DNA from 4 places in the Pseudomonas arsenicoxydans genome. Region 1 is predicted to be linked to each of the others. Evidence: predicted binding sites of a transcription regulator. Region 1 holds the regulator's gene; each other region holds the start of a gene.
What was found. Region 1 encodes FliA, which starts transcription of late flagellar genes. Its sites were predicted from a motif close to CTAAAGTTTNNNNNNNNNNNGCCGNTAA; they were not measured.

Region 1 (3,417 bases):
AACCAGGAAATCCTGAAGGATCTCTTCATCGGCGCCGAAGCTCATTAAGGGGGGTGCTCCTAAAGGTCTAAAAACCTAAAAAACCTAGAATCTAAAACTCTAAAATCCTAGGCTGGATAACAAATCGTCCACATCGTCCTGACCGGACACAACGTCTTCTCTTTTATCGGCATGAATCTGCGGACCTTCACCCTGAGAGAGATGTTTTTGTGGATCTTTTTCAGCCAGCATCGCTTCACGGTCATGTTCAATACCCGCAAAGCGGTCTACCTGGCTGGCCATGAGCACGAGCTTGAGCAGGTTGCTTTCAACTTCGGTGACCAATTGGGTCACGCGCTTGATCACCTGACCGGTGAGGTCCTGGTAATCCTGAGCCAGTAGGATGTCGTTGAGGTTGCTTGACACCACGCGATTGTCTTCGCTGCTGCGTGTCAGGAAACCGTCGACCCGCCGCGCCAACTCGCGGAACTCTTCAGCCCCGACTTCACGACGCATGAACCGTCCCCAATCCGTGCTCAACGCCTGAGCTTCATTGCTCAGGCCGTTGACCAGCGGCGTGGCGTTTTCCACCAAGTCCATGGTGCGGTTGGCAGCGGCCTCGGTCAGCTTGACCACATACCCCAGACGCTCGGTGGCATCGGTGATCTGGGACACTTCCTCGGCTTGCGGCATGTTCGGGTCAATCTGGAAATTGACGATCGCGCTATGCAGCTCGCGAGTGAGCTTGCCCACCTCCTGATACAGGCCGCGGTCACGGGTCTGATTGAGCTCATGGATCAGTTGCACAGCATCGCCGAACTTGCCCTTTTCAAGGCTGTTGACCAATTCGACCGCGTGTTTTTTCAGGGTCGATTCAAAATCGCCCTGTGAAGATTCGTTATTGTCCATAGCTCCCCCGGTGACGCAGTGTCTCAACCGATGCGTTCGAAAATCTTTTCGATTTTGTCTTTCAACGCCTGGGCCGTGAAGGGTTTGACCACATAGCCGTTTACACCGGCCTGGGCCGCTTCGATGATCTGCTCGCGCTTGGCTTCAGCGGTGACCATCAGCACTGGCAGGTGCTTGAGCTTTTCATCGGCGCGCACGTGGCGCAGCAGATCGATGCCGGTCATGCCAGGCATGTTCCAGTCCGTTACCAGAAAGTCGATGCTGCCGCTGTTGAGAACCGGAATGGCGGTAGTGCCATCGTCAGCCTCGACCGTGTTGGTGAACCCAAGGTCACGCAACAGGTTTTTTATGATCCGCCGCATCGTTGAGAAGTCATCAACGATGAGGATTTTCATGTTCTTGTCCAATTCGACCTCCAAGCAGTCTTAAACGCGCCCAGCACCTGGACACGCCATTTCAATCAATCCGGCAATGCACTCGATGACTGTCTGGAGCACAACAGATCGCGACCGGTGCAGTAAATCCCGCACCGGTCCCGCTCGCAGTGTCCCCACACTGCCTTCAGCGCGCTCGCCACTCCCCCAAACGCCCCCGCAAGCGGGCCGCGCACTGGCTGTGTAACTGGCTGACCCGGGATTCGCTGACCCCAAGGACCTCACCGATTTCCTTGAGGTTCAGCTCTTCGTCGTAGTACAGCGCCAACACCAGTCGCTCACGCTCCGGCAAATTGGCAATCGCGTCCGCCAGCGCCGCCTGGAAGCGTTCATCTTCCAGATCGCGTGACGGTTCCAGATGAGCACTGGCGCCGTCCTCATGCAGCCCTTCGTGTTCACCGTCCTGTAACAGGTCGTCGAAACTGAAGAGGCGGCTGCCCAAGGTGTCGTTCAAAATCCCGTAATAATCGTCGAGACTCAATTGGAGTTCGGCCGCAACCTCGTGATCTTTAGCGTCACGACCGGTTTTAGCTTCAATCGAGCGAATTGCGTCACTGACCATGCGGGTATTGCGGTGGACCGAACGTGGCGCCCAGTCCCCTTTGCGAACTTCATCGAGCATCGCGCCGCGGATTCGAATGCCCGCGTACGTCTCGAAACTCGCGCCCTTGCTGGCGTCATATTTGGTCGACACTTCAAGCAGGCCGATCATTCCGGCCTGGATCAGATCTTCAACCTGAACACTGGCTGGCAGACGTGCCAGCAGGTGGTAAGCAATGCGTTTGACCAGTGGCGCGTAACGCTCGATCAGCTCGTACTGCGCGTCACGTGCCGACTTCTTGTAGAGGTTGTAGCCACTGGCTGTCATAGGACGGGTCCTGCGGTCTGTTGCACGAGACGCTCAACGAAAAACTCCAGGTGCCCACGCGGGTTGGCAGGCAACGGCCAGGTATCGACCTTCTGCGCAATCGCCTTGAACGCCAGGGCGCATTTGGAGCGCGGGAAGGCTTCATAGACGGCGCGTTGCTTCTGCACAGCCTTGCATACGCTTTCGTCGTAAGGCACAGCGCCAACGTATTGTAGGGCGACGTCGAGGAAGCGGTCCGTGACCTTGGTCAACTTGGCGAACAGGTTGCGACCTTCCTGCGGGCTTTGTGCCATGTTGGCCAGCACGCGGAAGCGGTTCATGCCGTAATCGCGGTTCAGCAACTTGATCAGTGCGTAGGCGTCTGTGATCGAGGTCGGCTCGTCGCATACCACCAGCAAGACTTCTTGCGCTGCGCGAACAAAACTGACTACCGAGTCACCAATACCTGCAGCCGTATCGATCACCAGGACGTCGAGGTTGTCGCCGATATCGCTGAAGGCCTGGATCAGGCCGGCGTGTTGAGCCGGGCTCAGATGAACCATGCTCTGGGTGCCGGACGCGGCCGGGACGATGCGGATTCCGCCGGGGCCTTGCAACAGAACGTCGCGCAGCTCACAGCGGCCTTCGATGACGTCGGCCAGGGTACGTTTGGGTGTCAGTCCCAGGAGGACGTCGACGTTCGCCAACCCCAGGTCGGCGTCCAACAGCATGACGCGACGGCCGAGCTCAGCCAGGGCCAGTGACAAATTCACTGACACGTTAGTCTTGCCGACGCCACCCTTGCCGCCGGTCACCGCGATCACCTGTACGGGATGCATGCTGCCCATGTTATTTCTTTACCTTGTCTTGCATAGACGGAGGCCACATTACTGGCTGCGCGTTCTCAAACGGAACAATGCATGGCAGACCATCGATGTAGGTACGAAAACTGTTCATTACTACCTCAGCCAACCTGCTTGGTCGGACTGTGGTAAATATCAGCGAACATGTCAGCCATGGCTTCTTCGCTGGGTTCTTCCTGCATTTGCACGCTAACGGCGCGACTGACCAACTGATGACGACGCGGCAGATGCAAATCATCCGGAATCCGCGGGCCATCCGTCAGGTAGGCCACCGGCAATTCATGACTGATTGCCAGGCTTAACACCTCTCCCAGACTTGCCGTTTCATCCAGTTTAGTCAGGATGCAGCCAGCGAGCCCGCAGCGCTTGTAACTATGATAAGCGG
Region 2 (3,417 bases), 430 kb from region 1:
ATGGAAGAGCTGATCCGTCTGGTTGACGCACTGCAATTCCACGAAGAGCACGGCGAAGTTTGCCCTGCCAACTGGAAAAAAGGCGACAAAGGCATGAACGCTTCGCCAGAAGGCGTTGCTGCTTACCTGACCGAGAACGCTGCTGCGCTGTAAGCACGTTTGAGGCATAAAAAAACCGGCCGTTGAGGCCGGTTTTTTTATGGGCGGGATAAACCGGCGACAAGGATCAGTCGTTGAAGTCTTCCCAGCCGCCCATTTGTTTCCAGCGATTGACGATGCCGCAGAACAGCTCGGCGGTCTTTTCGGTGTCGTAGCGAGCCGAGTGAGCCTCGCGACCGTCGAAGTCGATGTCGGCTGCCTGACAGGCCTTGGCCAGTACGGTTTGACCGTAAGCCAGACCGGCAAGGGTCGCGGTATCGAAACTGGAGAACGGATGGAACGGGTTGCGTTTCATGTCCAGGCGCGCGACAGCGGCATTGAGGAAACCCAGATCGAAGCTGCTGTTGTGCCCGACCAGAATCGCCCGTTTGCAGCCGTTGGCTTTCAGGGCCTTGCGGATGCCTCGAAAGATATCGGTCAAGGCGGCTTCTTCGCTCACCGCCATGCGCAGCGGGTGATCGAGTTTGATCCCGGTGAATTCCAGCGCGGCCGCTTCGATGTTCGCGCCTTCAAAAGGCTCTACACGAAAGAAATAGGTGTGATCGGGGTACACAAAACCTTTTTCGTCCATGGCGATGGTGGTTGCAGCAATTTCCAGCAGGGCGTCGGTGGCCGAGTTGAAACCACCGGTTTCTACGTCGACGACGACCGGCAGGTAGCCACGGAATCTGGCAGCCATTGGATGACGAGGACCGCCTCCACCGCCTTGACCGTCCTGTTCGTCGTCGAAATGGTCTTCACTCACGCGTGTTCCTCCAGCAGGCGCCAGCGCAGTTTTTCACCGGCGCGCAGCGGGATGACAGTCAGCTCGCCGAAAGGCAGGCTGGTTGGGGCGGTCCACTCATCGCGGACCAGGGTAATGCGATCGGTGTTCACCGGCAGGCCGTAGAAACGCGGGCCGTTGAGGCTGGCGAACGCTTCGAGCTTGTCCAGCGCGTTGCGCTGTTCGAAGGCTTCGGCATACATCTCGATGGCGGCGTATGCCGTGTAGCAACCGGCACAGCCGCAGGCGGCTTCCTTGGCGTGCTGGGCATGAGGCGCCGAGTCGGTGCCGAGGAAGAACTTGTCGCTGCCGCTGGTGGCGGCATCGAGCAGCGCTTCCTGGTGGGTGTTGCGCTTGAGGATCGGCAGGCAATAGAAGTGCGGCCGAATCCCGCCCACCAGCATGTGGTTGCGGTTGTACAGCAGGTGATGGGCGGTGATGGTTGCGCCAACATTGGCCGAAGCCTCGTTGACGAACTGCACGGCGTCGGCGGTGGTGATGTGTTCGAACACCACTTTGAGCGTCGGGAAACGCTCGACCACACGACGCATGTGCTCATCGATGAACAGTTTTTCGCGATCGAACACGTCGACATCGCTACGGGTGACTTCGCCGTGAATCAGCAAGGGCATCCCGACCTCGGCCATGGCCTCGAGTGCAGGGAAGATCTTGTCGATACTGGTGACGCCAGAGTCCGAATTGGTGGTCGCGCCGGCCGGGTACAGCTTGGCGGCGTAGACGAAACCGCTGGCCTTGGCCTCGCGAATTTCTTCGGGCTGGGTACGGTCGGTCAGGTACAGCACCATCAACGGTTCGAAGCGACTGCCAGCCGGGCGTGCAGCGAGAATCCGCTGTCGATAGCCATCGGCTTCAGCGGCGTTACGCACCGGAGGTACCAGGTTGGGCATGATGATGGCGCGGCCAAAGGTGCGCGCAACATCGGCAACGGTATTGGTCAACACAGCACCATCGCGAAGATGGATATGCCAGTCGTCGGGACGCAGCAGGGTCAGGCGGTCGGACATGAGGGGATTCCAGGCGGGTCAAACTAGGGGGAATGCTACCGGAAAAGACTCTTCCAGGCACTCGCTATCAAGTTTTGAAGGAAGCTTCCGATATCCAGTAGTACGCCGTAAACATGCGTGTGTCGGTCTTTTTTGTTGTAGAAGCCAGTGGAGCCTCCCGTGCGCCAGCGTTATTTAGCCTTGCTCAGTGTGTTTGCCAGCCTTCCCGCAATGGCGCTCACTTTCCAGACGCGTCTGGAGAGCATCGAGTGGACGGTCGAAGGTGACAAGTTCGAATGCCGCCTGAGTCAGCCGATCACCGATTTCGGGTCGGGTGAGTTCGTGCGCCGTGCTGGCGAGCAGGCGACGTTTCGCCTCAAATCCTACAACGCGATGATCGGCGGCGGTTCCGCGACGCTGCTGGCAGCGGCTGCGCCTTGGCAACCGGGACGTGGCGACATCAACCTGGGGTCGGTGCGAATCGGCAGTGGCAATGTGCTATTCAACAGTTCGCAAGTTCAGGCCGGGCGCCTGATCAGCGGATTGATGGACGGCCGCAGCCCGGTCATCCGGCATTCCTCCGGTGACGGTCGTGTGTCTGAGGTGCGCCTGTTGCCTGTGAAGTTCAGCAAGGCTTTCAACGACTACCAGGGTTGCGTCGCAAAATTGCTGCCGAAGAATTTCGAACAGGTCAAACAGTCCGAAATCGGGTTCCCGGGTGAAGGGGTTGATCTCGACGCACAGGGCAAGGCCCAGTTGCAGGTGATGCTGGAGTTCATGAAGGCCGATCCGACGGTCAATCACATCGAACTCGACGGGCACTCCGACAACAGCGGCAATCGCCTGACCAACCGCGAATTGTCACGCCGTCGGGCGTTGGCGGTGATGGACTTTTTCAAGGCCAATGGCATTCAGGAATCGCAGATCACCCTGCGTTTCCACGGTGAGCGTTACCCTGTGGCACCGAACACCAGCCCCGCCAACCGCGCGAAGAATCGCCGGGTCGCGGTGCGCCTGGAGCGGGTGGCCCCAACCGATAAAGTGGCGCCTCAAGTCGCGACACCGGGCAGCGCTGCAACGACCTCCTGAACCTGCTGAAATCGTCGCTCGCTCGACATAATCTGTCGCTTCGTCGTCATAAGCTGTCGCGCCTCTGTAAATTATTTCGTATGACCGGTAGACTTGACGGCTTTCCGTAGAACCCCGTGGAGTGATGGCATGGCGGACGTAAACAAGGTCGTTCTGGCGTATTCCGGCGGCCTGGACACTTCGGTGATCCTCAAGTGGCTGCAGGATACTTATAACTGTGAAGTCGTGACCTTCACCGCTGACCTGGGTCAGGGCGAAGAGGTCGAACCTGCACGCGCCAAGGCACAAGCCATGGGCGTCAAAGAGATCTACATCGACGACTTGCGCGAAGAGTTCGTGCGCGATTTCGTTTTCCCGATGTTCCGCGCCAACACCGTTTACGAAGGCGAGTACCTGCTGGGT
Region 3 (3,417 bases), 1.9 Mb from region 1:
TCTCGCGCTGCCCGGCGCCCGGGAAGACTATAAATGGGGAGGCGTTCGGGTGTTTTCGATTGCCGGGAACAAGATGTTCGCCTTGCAGAACCTGCGCGGCGATTCCCTCGCGTTCAAGGTCGACAAGGATCTGTTCCTGGGGCACTGCGACCGTCCGGGGATTCACCCGGCGCCGTATCTGGCGCGGGCGCAGTGGATCATCATGCAAACGCCCTACCCGCTGGCTAGCGAAGAGCTGCAAGGGTTGTTGCAACGTTCCCACCAATTAGTGGTAAGCAAACTACCCAAGCGCACCCAGATCGGGTTGCTACTGTAAGGCCTGCTCTTTCAGAACAGACGCAACAAGTTCGCGCCGAGAAACAGCTGGTCGATCCAGAAGACCTGGTGCGCGAGCACAATGAGCCAGAACACCAGCTGATACGAAACCTTGCGGGTCTTGTGCCGAAACACTTGCTGGGCCAGCAAGGCACCCGGCCAGCCGCCGGCCAGTTCCACCGCGTGCAGGACGTTCTCCGGGGTACGCCAACTGTCGGCACGCGCCTTGCGCTTGTCGCTCCAGTACAGAAAGAACGCCAGCACGCTGACGACGCCGTAGGCCGCCAGGGGAATCAGCGAAACCCCGCGCAACCATAACGACATCGAGCCCGTCAGCGGCAGCGCGCACACGATCGCCAATACCAGCAGTTTCAACCGTGGATACTGGATCCGCTCTCCCCCGGATCGGCGTCCGGGGTTATTGCGCGCGCTGGAGTCACTCATGGACGCGCAGCGGCCCAGTCGACCCAACCGAACTGCCAGGTGGCCAGGATGAACAGGCCGAACACGATGCGATACCAGGCGAACGCCGCGTAACTGTGACTGGCGATGAACTTGAGCAAGGCTTTGACGGCGATCATCGCGAAGATGAACGCGGTCACGAAGCCGATGGCGAACACCGGCAAATCCGCCGGCACGAACAGGTGACGGTATTTAAAGCCCGAGTACACCGCCGCCGCGACCATGGTCGGCATGGCCAGGAAGAACGAGAACTCGGTTGCGGTCTTGCGCGACAGCCCGAACAGCAAACCACCAATGATGGTCGAGCCGGAGCGCGAAGTGCCGGGAATCATCGCCAGGCACTGGGCGAAGCCGACTTTCAATGCGTCTTTCCAAGTGATCTCGTCCACGGTTTCAGCGTGCACTTCATGCTGACGCTGCTCGGCCCACAACATGATGACCCCGCCCACGACCAACGCCGTTGCGACGGTAATCGGGTTGAACAGGTATTCATGAATGAGGTTGGAAAAGAGTACGCCCAACACCACGGCCGGCATAAAGGCGATCAGCAGGTTGGCAGTGAATCGGCGAGCGCTGGGTTGCGTCGGCAAACCGGTCACCACGTCGAGGATCTTGCGACGAAATTCCCACACCACCGCCAGGATTGCCCCCAGCTGGATAATGATGTTGAACGCAATGGCCCGCTCGCCTCCAAAGTCGAGTAAATCCGCGACAATGATTTGGTGGCCGGTGCTGGAAATGGGCAAAAACTCTGTCAGCCCTTCTACAACCCCAAGAATCAATGCCTGAAAGGCGGTCCAAAGATCCATCAATCCCCCAAAGGCAATGCGTAAGGCATGCCCCATTAGTTTTTTTAAGCGTCAATTGCGCCAAGCGTAGCTGAACTCCGCGCGCACAGGATCCAGACAACCCGGTAAAAATCCCGTGAAAAATCAACTTGGATTCAGGTTTCTTCGCGCGGGGCCGAAATCCTATCAGACAAGCCACGATAACGCTGCCGCGTCATGAGACTTGGGTCGCATATGCCCGATAGGCCAAAGCGTGGTTGGATGCTGGCCATCGTTTATTACAAGAACAAGAAACCGGAGTGACAGCGTTATGAACAGCTTGCGCAATGTGTCGATCAGCCGACGTTTATGGCTCATCCTGATCGTGTCGGTAGTAATGCTGCTGACGCTGGGCGTGCTGATGCTCAACCAGATCCACGACGACCTTTATCAGGGCAAGGCTCAGAAAACCCAGCATGTGGTGCAGACCGCCAGCGGCATTTTAAGCTACTACCATGACCTGGAAACGGCCGGCACGCTCACCCGCGAGGCGGCACAGAAGCAAGCGCTTTCAGCCGTTCGCGGTCTGCGCTATGACCAGAATGACTATTTCTGGATCAACGATCTGACGCCCGTGATGATCATGCACCCGGCGAACCCGAAACTGGATGGCCAGAACCTTTCGGCGATCCGCGACCCGGACGGTTTTGCGCTGTTCAACGAAATGGTTGCCGTCGCCAAAGCCAAGGGCGCCGGCACGATCAACTACCGCTGGCCGAAACCGGGTGCCAGCGCTCCGATCGAAAAAACCTCCTACGTCAAACTGTTCGAGCCTTGGGGTTGGGTGATTGGTTCCGGTGTCTACATTGATGACATGCAGGCCGAATTCTATGGACAGGTGTGGAAGGCTTCTGTCGTAGGACTGGTGATTGCGCTGATCATGGTGTTACTGGTGATCATGATTGCGCGCAGTATCGTGCGCCCGCTGCAGGACACCGTGAACGCCATGGCCAATATTGCCAGCGGCGAGAGCGATCTGACCCGCAGCCTCGACACCCACGGCCGCGATGAAGTCACTCAACTGGCTCGCCACTTCAATGCGTTCACCGCCAAGCTGCGAGGGGTGATCAGTGAACTGCAAGTCTCCGCCAGCGCGCTGGGGCAGTCATCCAGCGACCTTGGCAACGACGCGGCTCAGGCCCAGCAACGTAGCCAGCAACAATCCCAGCAAATGGAGTTGGTGGCGACTGCGATCAACGAAGTCACTTATGGCGTGCAGGATGTGGCCAAGAACGCCGAGCATGCGGCCAGCGAAATGCGCGATGCCGAATCTCAGGCGCAGCAGGGGCAAATCAATATTGATGGCAGCTTGCAGCAGATCGACAAACTGTCCGGCACCATCGATCAAGCCGTCGAGGTGATTCGCACCCTGGCCGCTGAAAGCACACAGATTGGTAGTGTCCTGGAGGTCATCCGCTCCATCGCCGAGCAAACCAACCTGCTGGCGCTCAATGCGGCGATCGAAGCGGCGCGGGCCGGTGAGCAAGGTCGAGGCTTTGCGGTGGTGGCCGATGAAGTGCGCCTACTGGCCCAGCGCACCCAAAAGTCCACGGCGGAGATCCAGTCGATGATCGAACGCCTGCAAAATCACTCCGAAGCGGCGGTCAAAGTCATCGGCGACAGCAGCCGCGCCTCGCAACTGACCATCGAACAGGCAGGCCTGGCCGGTGCCAGCCTCAATGCGATCGGGCAAGCCTTGCGTAACCTCAATGGACTGAATGCCTCGATTGCCAGTGCGACGTTGCAGCAAGCCCATGTGGTGGAAGACATCAATCAGAACGTCACCCAGGCTGCGGGGCTGTCCCACAGCACG
Region 4 (3,417 bases), 2.0 Mb from region 1:
GTACGAAGGTGCGCTCAGACCGGTCGGAAATCGGTCGTAGAGTATAAAGGCAAAAGCGCGCTTGACTGCGAGACAGACACGTCGAGCAGGTACGAAAGTAGGTCTTAGTGATCCGGTGGTTCTGTATGGAAGGGCCATCGCTCAACGGATAAAAGGTACTCCGGGGATAACAGGCTGATACCGCCCAAGAGTTCATATCGACGGCGGTGTTTGGCACCTCGATGTCGGCTCATCACATCCTGGGGCTGAAGCCGGTCCCAAGGGTATGGCTGTTCGCCATTTAAAGTGGTACGCGAGCTGGGTTTAGAACGTCGTGAGACAGTTCGGTCCCTATCTGCCGTGGACGTTTGAGATTTGAGAGGGGCTGCTCCTAGTACGAGAGGACCGGAGTGGACGAACCTCTGGTGTTCCGGTTGTCACGCCAGTGGCATTGCCGGGTAGCTATGTTCGGAATAGATAACCGCTGAAAGCATCTAAGCGGGAAACTAGCCTCAAGATGAGATCTCACTGGGACCTTGAGTCCCCTGAAGGGCCGTCGAAGACTACGACGTTGATAGGTTGGGTGTGTAAGCGCTGTGAGGCGTTGAGCTAACCAATACTAATTGCCCGTGAGGCTTGACCATATAACACCCAAGCAATTTGCTTGCTTCGAGCTGAAAAGCGAAAGAGCACCAGATTGCGGTGTGTGAAGACGAAACGAACCGAAAGTTCGAGAAGACTCGCAAAACACCGAAAACTATCACATACCCATTCGCTGGAGCGTGACCTCGCAAGAGAGCACGACCTGGCTACCGAATTTCTTGACGACCATAGAGCATTGGAACCACCTGATCCCATCCCGAACTCAGCAGTGAAACGATGCATCGCCGATGGTAGTGTGGGGTTTCCCCATGTGAGAGTAGGTCATCGTCAAGATTAAATTCCGAAACCCCTATCTGCGTATGCAGGTAGGGGTTTTGTTTTAGTAGAAGTCACTGATTTTGCCGGCACGTTACGACTGTAACGCGCTAGCTACCGAATTTCTTGACGACCATAGAGCATTGGAACCACCTGATCCCATCCCGAACTCAGCAGTGAAACGATGCATCGCCGATGGTAGTGTGGGGTTTCCCCATGTGAGAGTAGGTCATCGTCAAGATCAATTCCAAAACCCCTGTTTGCTAACGCAGACAGGGGTTTTGTCTTTCTGGCGTCCGTAAAAAACGCCTACCCCGCCTACCCTCCCCCCCTCAGGAACTCTGCGAGCCGACACCTCGTGGCACCAGAACTGTCCTCGCCCCTTTCAAGTGCCAGCGGTTACGCCTGCGCCGCTCTAGCACGCCGTTCAGCGGGAATACCGAGCATTTCATTTAAACCGCTAAGTATTCCCGGGGTTGTGCCGAAAGACTGATGAGACATGCGTGCACCAAAGTAGAGCGGTCGAAGAGCGCCGTCTGCGCTGTTACATGGAATGTTGCACCTGGAACGCGTCCCCACTTTTTGCATAAGAAGTCCCATGAAATGAATCTCAAATTCAGCCATAAAATCCTTCTGGCCGCTTCTGGCGTCGTGGTGCTGGCGTTTGCGTTGTTCACTTTGTACAACGACTATCTGCAGCGAAACACCATCCGGCAAAACCTCGAGTCCTCTGTCCAGCAAGCCGGCGACCTGACTGCCAGCAGTGTGCAGAACTGGATGAGTGGGCGTGTGTTGGTCCTGGAAAACCTCGCGCAAAACGTCGCTCATCAAGGCGCCAACGCCGACCTTCCGGGTCTGGTCGACCAACCAGCTTTCACTTCCAACTTCCAGTTCACCTACGTTGGCCAGGCCAATGGTGTATTCACTCAACGCCCCGATGCGAAGATGCCGGACGGCTACGATCCGCGTCAGCGTCCCTGGTACAAACAAGCTGTAGCTGCCGACAAGACCATGCTGACTCCGCCCTATATGGCAGCTGTTGGTGGCTTGGTGGTCACCATCGCCATGCCGGTGAAGAAGAATGGCGAATTGCTCGGGGTAGTCGGTGGTGACCTGAGCCTGGAAACCCTGGTGAAGATCATAAATTCGGTGGACTTCGGTGGCATCGGCCACGCGTTTCTGGTCAGCGCCGACGGACAGGTAATCGTCAGCCCGGACAAAGACCAGGTGATGAAAAACCTCAAGGACATCTATCCGAACGCCAGTGTGCGCATCGAGAAGGGCAACCAGGATGTCACCCTGAACAAGCAGGACCGCATCCTTTCGTTCACCCCGGTCAGCGGTTTGCCGAATGCCGAGTGGTACATCGGTCTGTCGATCGATAAGGACAAGGCCTACGCACCGCTGAGTCAATTCCGCACCTCGGCGTTGATCGCGATGTTTATCGCCGTCAGCGTTATTGCAGTGCTCCTGAGCCTGCTGATCAACGTGCTGATGCGCCCACTGACTACCATGGGTCGCGCGATGCAGGACATCGCCCAGGGCGAAGGTGACTTGACCCGTCGTCTGTCCGTGGAAAGCAAAGACGAGTTTGGCGAGCTGGGCAGTTCTTTCAATCAGTTCGTAGAAAGGATTCACGCCTCGATTTCCGAAGTGTCCTCGGCGACTCGGCAGGTTCATGACCTGTCCCAGCGTGTAATGGCATCGTCCAACGCCTCAATCGTCGGCTCCGACGAACAAAGCGCACGCACCAACAGCGTGGCCGCCGCAATTAATCAGTTAGGTGCAGCTACTCAGGAAATCGCCCGTAACGCCGCAGATGCTTCGCAGCACGCGAGCGGGGCGAGCGAGCAGGCAGATGACGGTCGTCAGGTGGTGGAAAAAACCATTCTGGCCATGACCGAGCTGTCGCAGAAAATCAGCCTGTCCTGCACCCAGATCGAAACCCTGAATGCCAGCACCGATAACATCGGGCACATTCTGGATGTGATCAAAGGCATCTCCCAGCAGACCAATTTGCTGGCGCTCAACGCAGCCATCGAAGCGGCCCGAGCCGGTGAAGCCGGTCGCGGTTTTGCGGTTGTGGCGGACGAAGTGCGCAACCTGGCGCATCGTACGCAGGAATCGGCGGAAGAGATCCACAAGATGATCACCTCGCTGCAGGTCGGTTCCCGCGAAGCGGTGACGACCATGAATGCGAGCCAGGTCTCCAGCGAAGAGACTGTCGAAGTGGCGAATCAGGCCGGCCTGCGACTGGTGAGCGTGACTCAGCGCATTGGCGAAATCGACGGGATGAACCAGTCGGTAGCTGCCGCGACCGAAGAACAGACGGCAGTGGTGGAAACCCTCAACGTCGACGTTAACCAGATCAACCTGCTGAACCAGCAGAGCGTGGCCAACCTCAATGAAACATTGAAGGACTGCGATGCATTGTCGTTGCAGGCAAATCGGTTGAAGCAGTTGGTGGATAGCTTCAAGATCTGATTCAGGTCAGACCGCGTTATCGTTCATCGCGAGCAG

Region 2: a site for FliA is predicted at 2,014-2,041, ahead of BLQ41_RS11380 (flagellar protein MotY). Genes of this name have one in related genera too.
Region 3: a site for FliA is predicted at 1,720-1,747, ahead of BLQ41_RS22320 (methyl-accepting chemotaxis protein). Genes of this name have one in related genera too.
Region 4: a site for FliA is predicted at 1,358-1,385, ahead of BLQ41_RS04135 (methyl-accepting chemotaxis protein). Genes of this name have one in related genera too.

The regions. Positions count from the first base shown of each region.
Region 1 is NZ_LT629705.1:2,893,725-2,897,141, reverse strand. It holds gene BLQ41_RS13465 (chemotaxis protein CheA) at 1-45, opposite strand, end outside; gene BLQ41_RS13460 (protein phosphatase CheZ) at 100-888, opposite strand; gene BLQ41_RS13455 (chemotaxis response regulator CheY) at 912-1,283, opposite strand; gene fliA (RNA polymerase sigma factor FliA) at 1,450-2,190, opposite strand; gene fleN (flagellar synthesis regulator FleN) at 2,187-3,017, opposite strand; gene flhF (flagellar biosynthesis protein FlhF) at 3,134-3,417, opposite strand, start outside.
Region 2 is NZ_LT629705.1:2,459,485-2,462,901, forward strand. It holds gene BLQ41_RS11365 (peroxiredoxin) at 1-153, shown strand, start outside; gene rnt (ribonuclease T) at 227-904, opposite strand; gene pyrC (dihydroorotase) at 901-1,947, opposite strand; gene BLQ41_RS11380 (flagellar protein MotY) at 2,107-3,015, shown strand; gene BLQ41_RS11385 (argininosuccinate synthase) at 3,145-3,417, shown strand, end outside.
Region 3 is NZ_LT629705.1:4,783,454-4,786,870, forward strand. It holds gene BLQ41_RS22305 (MmcQ/YjbR family DNA-binding protein) at 1-316, shown strand, start outside; gene BLQ41_RS22310 (DUF1294 domain-containing protein) at 328-759, opposite strand; gene BLQ41_RS22315 (undecaprenyl-diphosphate phosphatase) at 756-1,586, opposite strand; gene BLQ41_RS22320 (methyl-accepting chemotaxis protein) at 1,876-3,417, shown strand, end outside.
Region 4 is NZ_LT629705.1:942,143-945,559, reverse strand. It holds rRNA gene BLQ41_RS04150 (23S ribosomal RNA) at 1-623, shown strand, start outside; rRNA gene rrf (5S ribosomal RNA) at 800-915, shown strand; rRNA gene rrf (5S ribosomal RNA) at 1,023-1,138, shown strand; gene BLQ41_RS04135 (methyl-accepting chemotaxis protein) at 1,501-3,381, shown strand.